DNA from 2 places in the Desmospora activa DSM 45169 genome. Region 1 is predicted to be linked to the other one. Evidence: predicted binding sites of a transcription regulator. Region 1 holds the regulator's gene; the other holds the start of a gene.
The links. The regulator LexA, encoded in region 1, represses DNA repair genes until DNA is damaged. The targets are predictions, from matches to a motif close to CGAACATATGTTCG.
Positions count from the first base shown of each region.

Region 2: the regulator LexA is predicted to act here: its motif matches at 2,883-2,896, upstream of C8J48_RS12365 (YhjD family protein).

Region 1 covers NZ_PZZP01000001.1:1,340,955-1,346,075, reverse strand. Annotated here, with positions in the region: gene hemY (protoporphyrinogen oxidase) at 1-1,144, shown strand, start outside; gene C8J48_RS06690 (hypothetical protein) at 1,400-1,861, shown strand; gene C8J48_RS06685 (NAD(P)H-dependent oxidoreductase) at 1,995-2,576, shown strand; gene lexA (transcriptional repressor LexA) at 2,746-3,372, shown strand; gene C8J48_RS06675 (DMT family transporter) at 3,429-3,746, opposite strand; gene C8J48_RS06670 (DMT family transporter) at 3,746-4,075, opposite strand; guanidine-I (ykkC/yxkD leader) riboswitch at 4,129-4,228, opposite strand; gene C8J48_RS06665 (class I SAM-dependent methyltransferase) at 4,430-5,053, opposite strand; partial or broken gene C8J48_RS06660 (zinc-binding dehydrogenase) at 5,100-5,121, opposite strand, start outside.
Region 2 covers NZ_PZZP01000001.1:2,570,906-2,576,026, forward strand. Annotated here, with positions in the region: gene C8J48_RS12345 (SGNH/GDSL hydrolase family protein) at 1-425, opposite strand, end outside; gene spoVAD (stage V sporulation protein AD) at 422-1,456, opposite strand; gene spoVAC (stage V sporulation protein AC) at 1,467-1,943, opposite strand; gene C8J48_RS12360 (hypothetical protein) at 2,205-2,399, opposite strand; gene C8J48_RS12365 (YhjD family protein) at 2,439-2,837, opposite strand; gene C8J48_RS12370 (CBS domain-containing protein) at 2,953-3,384, opposite strand; gene C8J48_RS12375 (ABC transporter ATP-binding protein) at 3,671-4,603, shown strand; gene C8J48_RS12380 (ABC transporter permease) at 4,596-5,121, shown strand, end outside.

The DNA of each region.
Region 1 (5,121 bases):
GGTACGCAATCAGACCGGACAAGCGTATATCCTACACCGAGGCCGATTAACGCCGATCCCGGAAGGAGCCGTGATGGGAATTCCCACCCGTCTCAGTCCCTTTGTTACCACCCGTCTTTTCTCCCCTGCCGCCAAATTGCGGGCCGCAGCGGATTTGATTCTGCCACGGGGCAACTATGACGACGATGTCTCCGTCGGTCATTTTTTCCGGCGCCGATTGGGAGATGAAGTCGTGGATCACCTGATTGAACCCTTGCTCTCAGGGATCTACGCTGGGAATATCGATCATTTAAGCTTACAGGCTACTTTTCCGCAATTTGCAGCGATCGAGGAGAAATACCGCAGCCTCATCTTGGGGATGAAACGGACACGCTCCCCTCAAGCCAATGGCGGCAAGCCACAAGGGGCTTTTCTCACCTTAAAGAATGGATTACAATCCCTGGTGGATGCACTGGATAACGCCTTGCCTCCTGGGAGTATGCGTACAGGAATACGGGTAAAAGAAGTAAAAAAAGAAGCGAATGGGTATCATTTGCTGACCGATTACAGCGAAACAATCGCCGCAGACATCGTTATCGTCACCCTTCCTCAACCGGAAGTAGACTTACTCTTTCCGCGATACGACTTTTTAAAAGCGCACCATTCGTCTCCCGCCACTTCTGTCGCTAACGTGATCCTGGCTTACAATGCCGAAGATGCCCGCCTCGAAATGGACGGAACCGGATTTGTGGTGCCGCGGCGAGAGCCCACCACCATCACCGCCTGCACCTGGACACATCAAAAGTGGCCCCATACGACTCCCGCCGGAAAAGCCTTGATTCGCTGCTATGTGGGACGCTCTGGGGATGAAGCGATCGTCGATGAATCGGATGAGACCATAGTCGGGACGGTGCGACAAGATATCAATCAAATCATGGGGATCACGGATAAACCCCTCTTTACCCGTGTCACTCGTTGGAAAAAAGCAATGCCCCAGTATACCCCTGGGCATGCTGAGTGGGTGGCACAGGTTCGAGCGGGGAGTCGAGAACACCTTCCCGGCATCTTTTGGGCGGGCGCTTCTTATAGTGGAGTTGGGATTCCCGACTGTATCGACCAAGGCAAACACGCTGCCCATGATGCTTTGGCTTTCCTACAACGATAAAGCAACCGCCCTGGCGATATCGCCGGGGCGGTTTTCCTTTTCTTAAGATGATTCTTTTTCGTTTGGGTTGTCGGGCGAGGAAGGAGTAGGTAAAGTGGTTCCCTCCGGCAAGCGATCCTCTGCCTATGTAGAGATGGAGTGTGTCGTGCAGATGTCATAAAGTCTTCTCACTTCGATTCACCCACCAAAAAGGTATAAGCCTCCTCCCCTGTCCATATATATGGTACAAACCGTCTACAGACGGGAGGGGAATACGTGCGTGCCAAATGGAAACCATTGCTGCGATCCTTGCTCATCTATCTTGTCATTATTGGTGTTACTTTGCTGGGAGACCAATACTATCAGCAAAAACAGACACAGTCGTATATCCAGCATTTTAAAGATAAAAAGGGCCAATATCTTCTAAACGAGATCGCGGATACCTATAAGATGACAATTGAACTTTACTCCAACTACAAACTGAACAAAGAGAGAAAAAAGGGATTGGTCAAGAAACTGAATCAATTGAGCAACGACCTGCGCAAGATAGATCAGGAGATTAACAGCGGTAATGCCAATCATCGCATCGACTTTTCATTTGTGTATCATGACATTAAACTGGTTAACATCGCCTTATCCGATTCAACCAAAGATGATATCATTCCTGTTATCATCCTCCATGGGATGGAAGGATTGGGAGAGCTAAAAAAAGAAATCACTTATATCGAATACCGATGATAAGCTTTTTTCATAAATGGTAATGTTGCCCGAAGGCCAGGTGCTTCGAGCAACATTTTTTTATATAATAAAGGGTGAAATGGGCCATGATTGACGCCCCTGACTGAGGAACACTTATGGAGGAGGAGTCCGATTGCCCCAACGTATTTTAATTATTCAAGCTCATCCCCATTCGGACAGCCTTTCATCCTCATTGGCCCAAGCATATCAACGGGGTGCCGAGGCTGCTGGCCGACAGGTGCGTGTATTGGAGCTTGGAAAGCTCGACTTTGACCCCAACCTGGCTTATGGCTACAAACAACCGGTGCCTTTGGAAAAAGACTTGGTAACCGCTCAGGAATCAATCCTATGGGCGAACCATATCGTATGGATCTTTCCCGTCTGGTGGGGCATGCCTCCCGCTCTGCTAAAAGGATTTATCGATCGTGTCTTTTTGCCTGGGTTCGCTTTTCAGTATCATCCACAGGGACGCGGTTGGGAACGCCTATTGACAGGACGCACAGCCAGGGTCTTCGTAACCATGGATGCCCCCTACTGGTATTATCGTTGGATAAACGGAATGCCCGCTCATCGCAGCTTCAAGCGGATGATCTTGCAATTTTGCGGCATTCGTCCCGTACGATTTACCAATCTATGTTCCGTTAGACATGCTTCTGAAAAACAGATTCAACAATGGCTGGAACAGGCTGAGAAATTGGGCGGACAAGTTAGATAGTCTGCTGCCGCCAAGCAATAATAATCCCCCTTTCTACATAAAGGGGGATTATTATGTAGAAATTCGAACCTATGTTTGTTCTCGGTGTATCTTCATGATATACTGGAGGAAATCATATGGAGTTAATTTTGAAATGGTGATTGAAGTAAAAGGAAAGGGGATGAATGTCTTGTCAAAACTATCACCTCGGCAACAAGCCATTTTAGACTATATAAAACAGGAGGTGCGTGAAAAAGGATACCCTCCCTCCGTCCGTGAAATCGGAGAGGCCGTCGGGCTTGCATCCAGCTCAACCGTCCATGGACACCTTTCCCGTCTGGAGAAAAAGGGACTTATTCGCCGCGATCCTACCAAACCACGTGCCATCGAAGTGTTGGATGAAGACAGAGCCAATCGGCCAGATTTGGTGGCAAATACAGTAATGGTTCCGTTGGTGGGGAAAGTGACCGCTGGTGAGCCGATTACCGCCGTGGAAAACATTGAGGATTACTTTCCGATCCCTCGCCGTATGGTCGGTCAAGAGGATTCCGCTTTTCTATTGTCCGTCCGTGGAGACAGTATGATTAACGCCGGTGTAATGGACGGCGATTTTGTCCTGGTCCGTCAGCAACAATCTGCAGATAACGGCGATATCATTGTAGCCATGACCCCTGATACAGAAGCGACCGTCAAGCGTTTTTACAAAGAAAAGGACCATATCCGCCTACAGCCGGAAAACGACCAGATGGAACCGATCCTCTTACCGGAGGTAGCGATCCTGGGTAAAGTCGTCGGCTTGTTCCGGGAATTACATTAAAGGCAAAAAGGAACTGCAGATGCGGTTCCTTTTACGTACGAACCGGACTTTTGGGGTTAGCCCGAGACGACCTTTAACCCGATCACCGCAATCAGAATCAGCGCGAGAAAGAAAAGGCGCCAGCCATCTCGCGCTTCTCCATATATCGCCATCCCTACAAGCGCACTCCCGGCTGCACCGATCCCGGTCCAAACGGCATAGGCCGTTCCCATTGGCAATTCTTTCATCGCCACGGCAAGCAAAGCGAAACTGGTTCCAAACCCCAGCACCAACAGTAAAAACGATCGCCAGTCCCGATTTTGATGCAGTTGATTGATCATGGTGACGCCGACAACCTCAAAGAGACCGGCTAAAATGAGATACACCCATGCCATTACCCTTCGGCCTCCATTTTTGTGATTAACTTTAACCCAGTAACACCAGCCAACAACAACAGAATCAGCAGTAATTTCGCCATTGAAAACGGCTCTCCAAAAAAAGCGATCTCTGCAAAGACGGTGCCCGCTGTTCCCAAGCCGACAAAAACGGCATAAACCGTTCCCGTTGGCAAAGAGCGTCCAGCCATAATCATAAAAGTAAAGCTGATGATAATCGCGATCACCGTTCCCGTCCATGCATAGAAATCATTGGCATATTTTAACCCGATTACCCAAAAAACCTCAAAGAAAGCAGCAACGAATACTTTTAACCAACTTCGATTCACGATCATCCCTCCCATTTATCAAATAAAAAGCCCGAGAAGATACCATTAGGATATCCTCCCGGGCTTTTGTCCCTCCGTGTACACAACCGTTGTTGTGCGTTTTCTCTCGGACCAGTCCAGCGAATACGCTGCGGAACCCTAGAAAACCGTTTGCTATACAGTTCAATCTATATTATCAGAGAAGCGACGGTAAACGCAAGGCACCTAATCGTCTCCGTGAATCCACCTTAATAACTGAGCATCAAATGACTTCAAACATCGGATTGTGTCCACTGCGTTCAAAAACTACCTTTTTATGTTTGGATATTTCTCCTCAATCGAATCCCACAGTTCACACATCGAAAAAAAGGGGCATTAATCGCCTTCCCCCTTCACTTGCAGCGTCAGGGCTTGAAGGTCCAACACTTGGCCCTCTGGGCGGAAGGAACGAAAATCAAGGATGTGAAAGTATTGTTCCACTCGTTCACATAAGGCATCATTTGTATGGAAAGCAAAAAAGCGCTTTGGATTACAGTGGTCCTCTTCCCAAATGCCTTCGCTATCCCTTCCCCCGTAAACGCCCAGATAAAATAATCCTCCCGGAGCCAATATCCGACGAATCTCCGCTAACATTGAATTCCACTCTCGCTTGGGTAGGTGCAGGAGGCAATTGAAGCTCCAAACCGCATCAAACGAATTATCAGGAAATTGGAGATGGGTGGCGTCCATCACTTGCGCATCCAAGCCTTTCTCTTTACATTTCGCCACCATCTCCGGGGAAAGATCTATCGCAAGAGTGACAAATCCCTCCTCGTGAAAAAAGAGACTGTCCTGGCCTGTACCCGCACCAATCTCCAACAGGCGAACAGGCTCCTCCCTTTTCAACAAAGATGCAAACCGTTGTCGTTCCCGCTTCTTCCACTCCGGCTTGTAGCGGGTGTCTCTCATCTGAGCTTCCTGAGCGTAGGCGTGTCGAAGCCTACTCCTTAGCTCACTCACAATGGACCCCCCTTTGCAAAGATTACTGCTTTTTAAGCAGCATTCATTACTCTCCAATTTGTAATCCG
Region 2 (5,121 bases), 1.2 Mb from region 1:
ATGGCAACGCTATGCTTATAGGCAGGCACAGGCATATAAAATCCCAAGATCTCAATCGTCGCCTCCGGATTGAGACGGCGCAGATGAGACAACAGTTGTTCCACTTGCTTCACCACCCGCTTCATGGTGCGGGCTAGCCCAGGTAAGTTGACTCCCTCTCCCTCATACCAAGCGATAAAATCACATCCACCAGTGGTGACGGTAATATGAGACACCCGCGGTATCAACTTTTCCAGTGCAGGGGATTGCACCAAGTGGCACAATTCCGCCGAGGTAAGGCCGGAGATGCCCATGTTGATCACACGGCATTGATCGCTGTTGCGCATATGTGTAAAGTATTGCGCCACCAAATGCCGATCGGGACCGGAGGCGCCGATTCCTTCTGTCAACGAGTCTCCTAATGCTAGATAGGTAATCGGATTCATCCTTTTTCCCCTCCCGACACAACATCAGTCTCCAATGTAACCGCATGGGCGATGCAGGGAATCGATTCTCCCTGTTGATAAGAGACCGGATTCATCAGCGCACCGGTGGCTACCACCATCACCCGGCTCAATCGCCCCTGGTTCATTTCCTCCAAAATATGTGCATACATCACCAAGGCGCTGCTGGCACATCCACTGGCACCGGCGAAGGATTCCTGTTCATCGTTGTAAATCATCAGGCCACAGTCTTGAAAGATATCGCCTAACTCTAACCCCTTTTTCGCCAACAGTTCCGTAGCGATCGGATGACCCACACCAGCCAGATCACCGGTTATAATCAGATCGTAGTCCGCAGGGGTCAAACCCGTATCCTGAAAATGAACTTCAATCGTTTCCGCAGCGGCAGGTGCCATCGCCGCTCCCATGTCAAAAGGATTTTTCACACCCATATCCACCACTTTCCCCATAGTCGCATAACGGAGGATGGGACCCGTCGTTCCTCGTCCCACCACACCCGCCCCTGATCCGGTCACCGTCCATTGGGCCGTTGGCGGCTTTTGTCCTCCGTACTCCGTCGGATACCGGTACTGTCGTTCCGCCGTGGCGTTGTGACTGCTGACCGCAACCACCGCATGATCGCTAAAACCGGCATCCACCAGGGCAGCACCGGTAGACAGGGTCAACATGGAAGCGGAACAGGCACCAAACATCCCGATTAAAGGCAGCTGATTTTGCCGTGCGGTAAAGGATGCACTAATATTTTGATTCAACAAATCCCCGGCCAAAAAAGTATCGATCTGATTCATCTGTAGACCTGCTTTTTCTACCGCCTTGTTGACGGCATCCTCCATCATTTTTCGCTCCGCTTTTTCCCAACTGTCCTGTTCTGCATATAAATCAGGATAAGTATGATCAAACTTTCCCTTCAACTGCCCTTCGCCTTCTTTGGGTCCGGCCACCGCTGCCCCCGCCAATATTCGCACTTGACCGCTGTAGGACCATGTGTGCTTTCCCACTCGTTTGGAAGCCATATTATTCCCCCTAACTGATCAACGTCTTTACGATGCCGATGAAAAAAGCGGCTACAACTCCAAATACGATTACAGCTCCCGCCAGTTTAAACATGTTTCCTCCTACACCCAGAACATAGCCTTCCGATCGATGCTCCAAGGCGGCAGAGGCGATTGAATTGGCAAATCCTGTTACCGGCACCGCCGTCCCCGCCCCGGCCCATTGCCCGATTTTGTCGTAAACACCAAAACCGGTCATTAAGCAGGCGATAAAAATTAATGTTGCCACTGTTGGATCCCCGGCTTTCTCCTGCGGAAAGTCAAACAATCGTATATACATGAGCTGCAACAACTGTCCAAATAAACAAATCGCTCCCCCCACCAAAAACGCTTTGATACAGTTGACGAAAACCGGCGGTTTCGGTTGGTAGTTTTTAGCTAGTTGTTGATATTGCTGTTGCTGTTTTTGTTGTGCCTGTTCTTGTGCTGATTGTTGACTGGTATCCATGATCATCCCTCCAATCGCGCCAAAATTCCCTTCTTTATCCTTCGATTAACCGCACGGTTTTATGCGATTATTCCACACAAAAAACCCGCATCGGCGGGTTCAGGCTGCTGATAAACGAGTCGCGGGACGGTCGGGTAGTTATCCGTCTCCGCTCCATGCACGCCAAAGCACAAGTCTCGCCTTGATCGTTTTCGCTCCGGGTCTCGCTTTGCGTCCTAGAGTCGCTCGCATTTCCTAAAGTGAAACTCCATCGGTGGGGTTTTATCGCTTTCCTCCGATCACGGTGACAATGCCCCCCATCAAAATATGGGCTAATCCGAAGCCAAGAATCCCCCATCCACAGCACATTTCCATCTGATGTCTAGATCGTGCCTTTTCACCGCAGTATAAACAGGAAACACCGATAAGACTGATGAAAAGTCCCATCAAGATCGTCCATAAATTACGCCTACCCATACTGGGACTCCCCCTTCCTTTTTACAAGTTGAATCCCTTTTAGCTTGACCGGAAGGCGGAAAAAGTTTGACTGGTAGTTTTCCCCGTCCACAAACGCACCAACCACTCCTCACACTCCGCTTTGATCCACTCGTTAAAAAAGCGCTGGGTGTAGATAAAGCCGCGAAAGCGGGCCCGTACTTCCCGGTAATCACGTTTTTGTTTCACCTCGATAATATGGCCGCCACTTTGACGCAATTGTCGCTTCGCTCCTTGCAACTCGCGCTCCACTTGTATCGATGTGTAGGAAAGTGTTTGTAACACGCTCTGTTTTAACTTAAACGTTTGTAATTCCAACTGACGGATATCACACTGGAGGGCACGGTAAAGGACATCCATCAGTACCACCCGCTTGATGGAACGGGCAAACTGTCGATACTCATCCGGAGCCGATAACATCCGTCTCCATCCCCTCTCCGCTATAATACTGCTTTTCATTATATGCGATCACACGTTCGAAATCCCTTGGTAATACTTTGAAAAAAAGATCGAGCGAGGGCTCGATCCTTTGGTGTTACATTTGGATATTGTCTTGCTCGGAGATATTGGCTAGTGCCTGTCCCGCCTCATCCGAATGTTGCTGTCTAACCGCCAAATCGCCTAGGGCGACAATTCCCACCAACTGATTGTTATCTACTACCGGTAAACGACGGATTTGATGTTGTGCCATCAGCTGGGAAGCTTCATCCACCGACATATTAGGGGAACCTGTGATCAAATTCTGATTTGTCATAACGTCACCCACCGTAAGTGAGGCGCCGTTTTGATCGGCGACAGAGCGTAGGACTACGTCTCGGTCCGTCACCACACCTTGCAGCTGCCCGTTTTCTACGACGGGAATAATACCCACATTATACTGCTTCATCAACATAGCCGCTTGCTGAATCGGATCTTGGGGCGACACCGATGCGACATTGGTGGACATGATTTCACCTAATTGACTCATGTATTCACCCTCCTTTTCTGGTGTTATGGTTTTCCATCAAAAGGATTTTTATACCGAGCGACAGGAGGAGAATGATCGAAACGAGAAGAGGACAAGGGACGTTTAACATAGATGAGCGGGAAAAGCGTACACCTCCGAACCGAGGGAGACCCGCTCTTTTCTATGTACACCCGTTGTACAAGACGAAATCAAATATACTGGCGTCACGATTGATATGATGGATATTCTCGTCATGTGAACCGGCAGAGGATATCACCCATTTCCCACTAAAAACAGGAGGTTTGTTATGAGCCAAGAACCGGTATTACGTATGCAAAACCTGACAAAACGGATTGGAAACAAAACGATTGTAGACGGCGTCAGTCTGGAATTGTACCCCGGTGAAGTATTCGGTTTTCTCGGCCCCAATGGCGCCGGTAAAACGACGACGATTCGGATGTTGGTCGGGTTAATGTCCATCAGTGAAGGAGAGGTTAGCATTTTGGGTACCTCTTTAAAAAAAGATTTTGAAGAGGCGGTTCGCCATGTCGGCGGCATTGTGGAAAACCCTGAATTATATAAATTTCTGAGCGGATATCAAAATCTGCTTCATTATGCCCGTATGTGTGACAACGTGGGGCCGGAACGGATCGACGAAGTGGTAAAGCTGGTGGGATTGGAACAACGGATTCACGATAAAGTAAAAACCTACTCCCTGGGGATGCGGCAACGCTTGGGGCTGGCACAGGCGCTTCTTCATTCTCCCAAAATCTTGATCCTGGATGAGCCGACCAACGGCCTCGACCCCTCCGGCATTCGTGAGATTCGGGATCATTTGCGACGCTTGGCGAAGGAAGAAGGATTGGCGGTGATGGTTTCCAGTCACCTTTTGTCGGAGATGGAGTTAATGTGTGACCGCATCGGCATTATTCAACAAGGCAAGTTGATCGATGTGAAGCGGGTGGAAGAGTTTGTAGGAACTTCTGACGTCAATGACCGCTTGACGACTATTTGGACAGTGGAGCCACTTGAACAAGCGCTGGAAGTGATCCGCTCTTTTACCGAACTACAACCTGAATCCACCTCTCGCGGTGTAGAGATTACACTGACACGGGAACAAGTACCTAAACTTAACACTCGCTTAGTGGAAGCGGAAGTCCGTGTCTACGCCATCCATTCGCTATCCAAAACGCTGGAGGACAAATATCTGGAAGTGACGGGAGGGAGTCATATTGCTTAAATTTGCCCGTTTAATCCAAAACGAGAATATGAAAATTTTTCGGCGTATCGGTACCTGGGTGATGACGGGGTTGTTGGTGTTGGTCGTAATCGGCTATGCCTTAATCACCCATTTCAATCAAGCGGCCACACAAAATCAGGACTGGAAACAAAATCTGGAAAGCGCCAACCAGCAAAACCAAGCCATGCTGCAACAAGCGGACGTCCCCGATTTTTATCACGCTGAAATCGAAAAAGAGATTGCGATGAATCAATATCGGCTGGATCACAATATCCCTCCCACAGAGCAAACCCTATGGGGCTTTATCACAGAGTCGACCGATTTTACCTCGCTCATCACCTTGTTTACCATCATTGTCGGTGCCACCAGTGTGGCTGGAGAATTTTCCTGGGGGACGATTAAACTGCTCTTAATCCGTTCCGTCAGCCGCAGCAAAATCCTACTATCCAAATACTTGGCCTCTTTTTTATTCGCTTTGGCGATGCTGGCTGTTTTATTCGTCACTTCCTTCCTTGCCG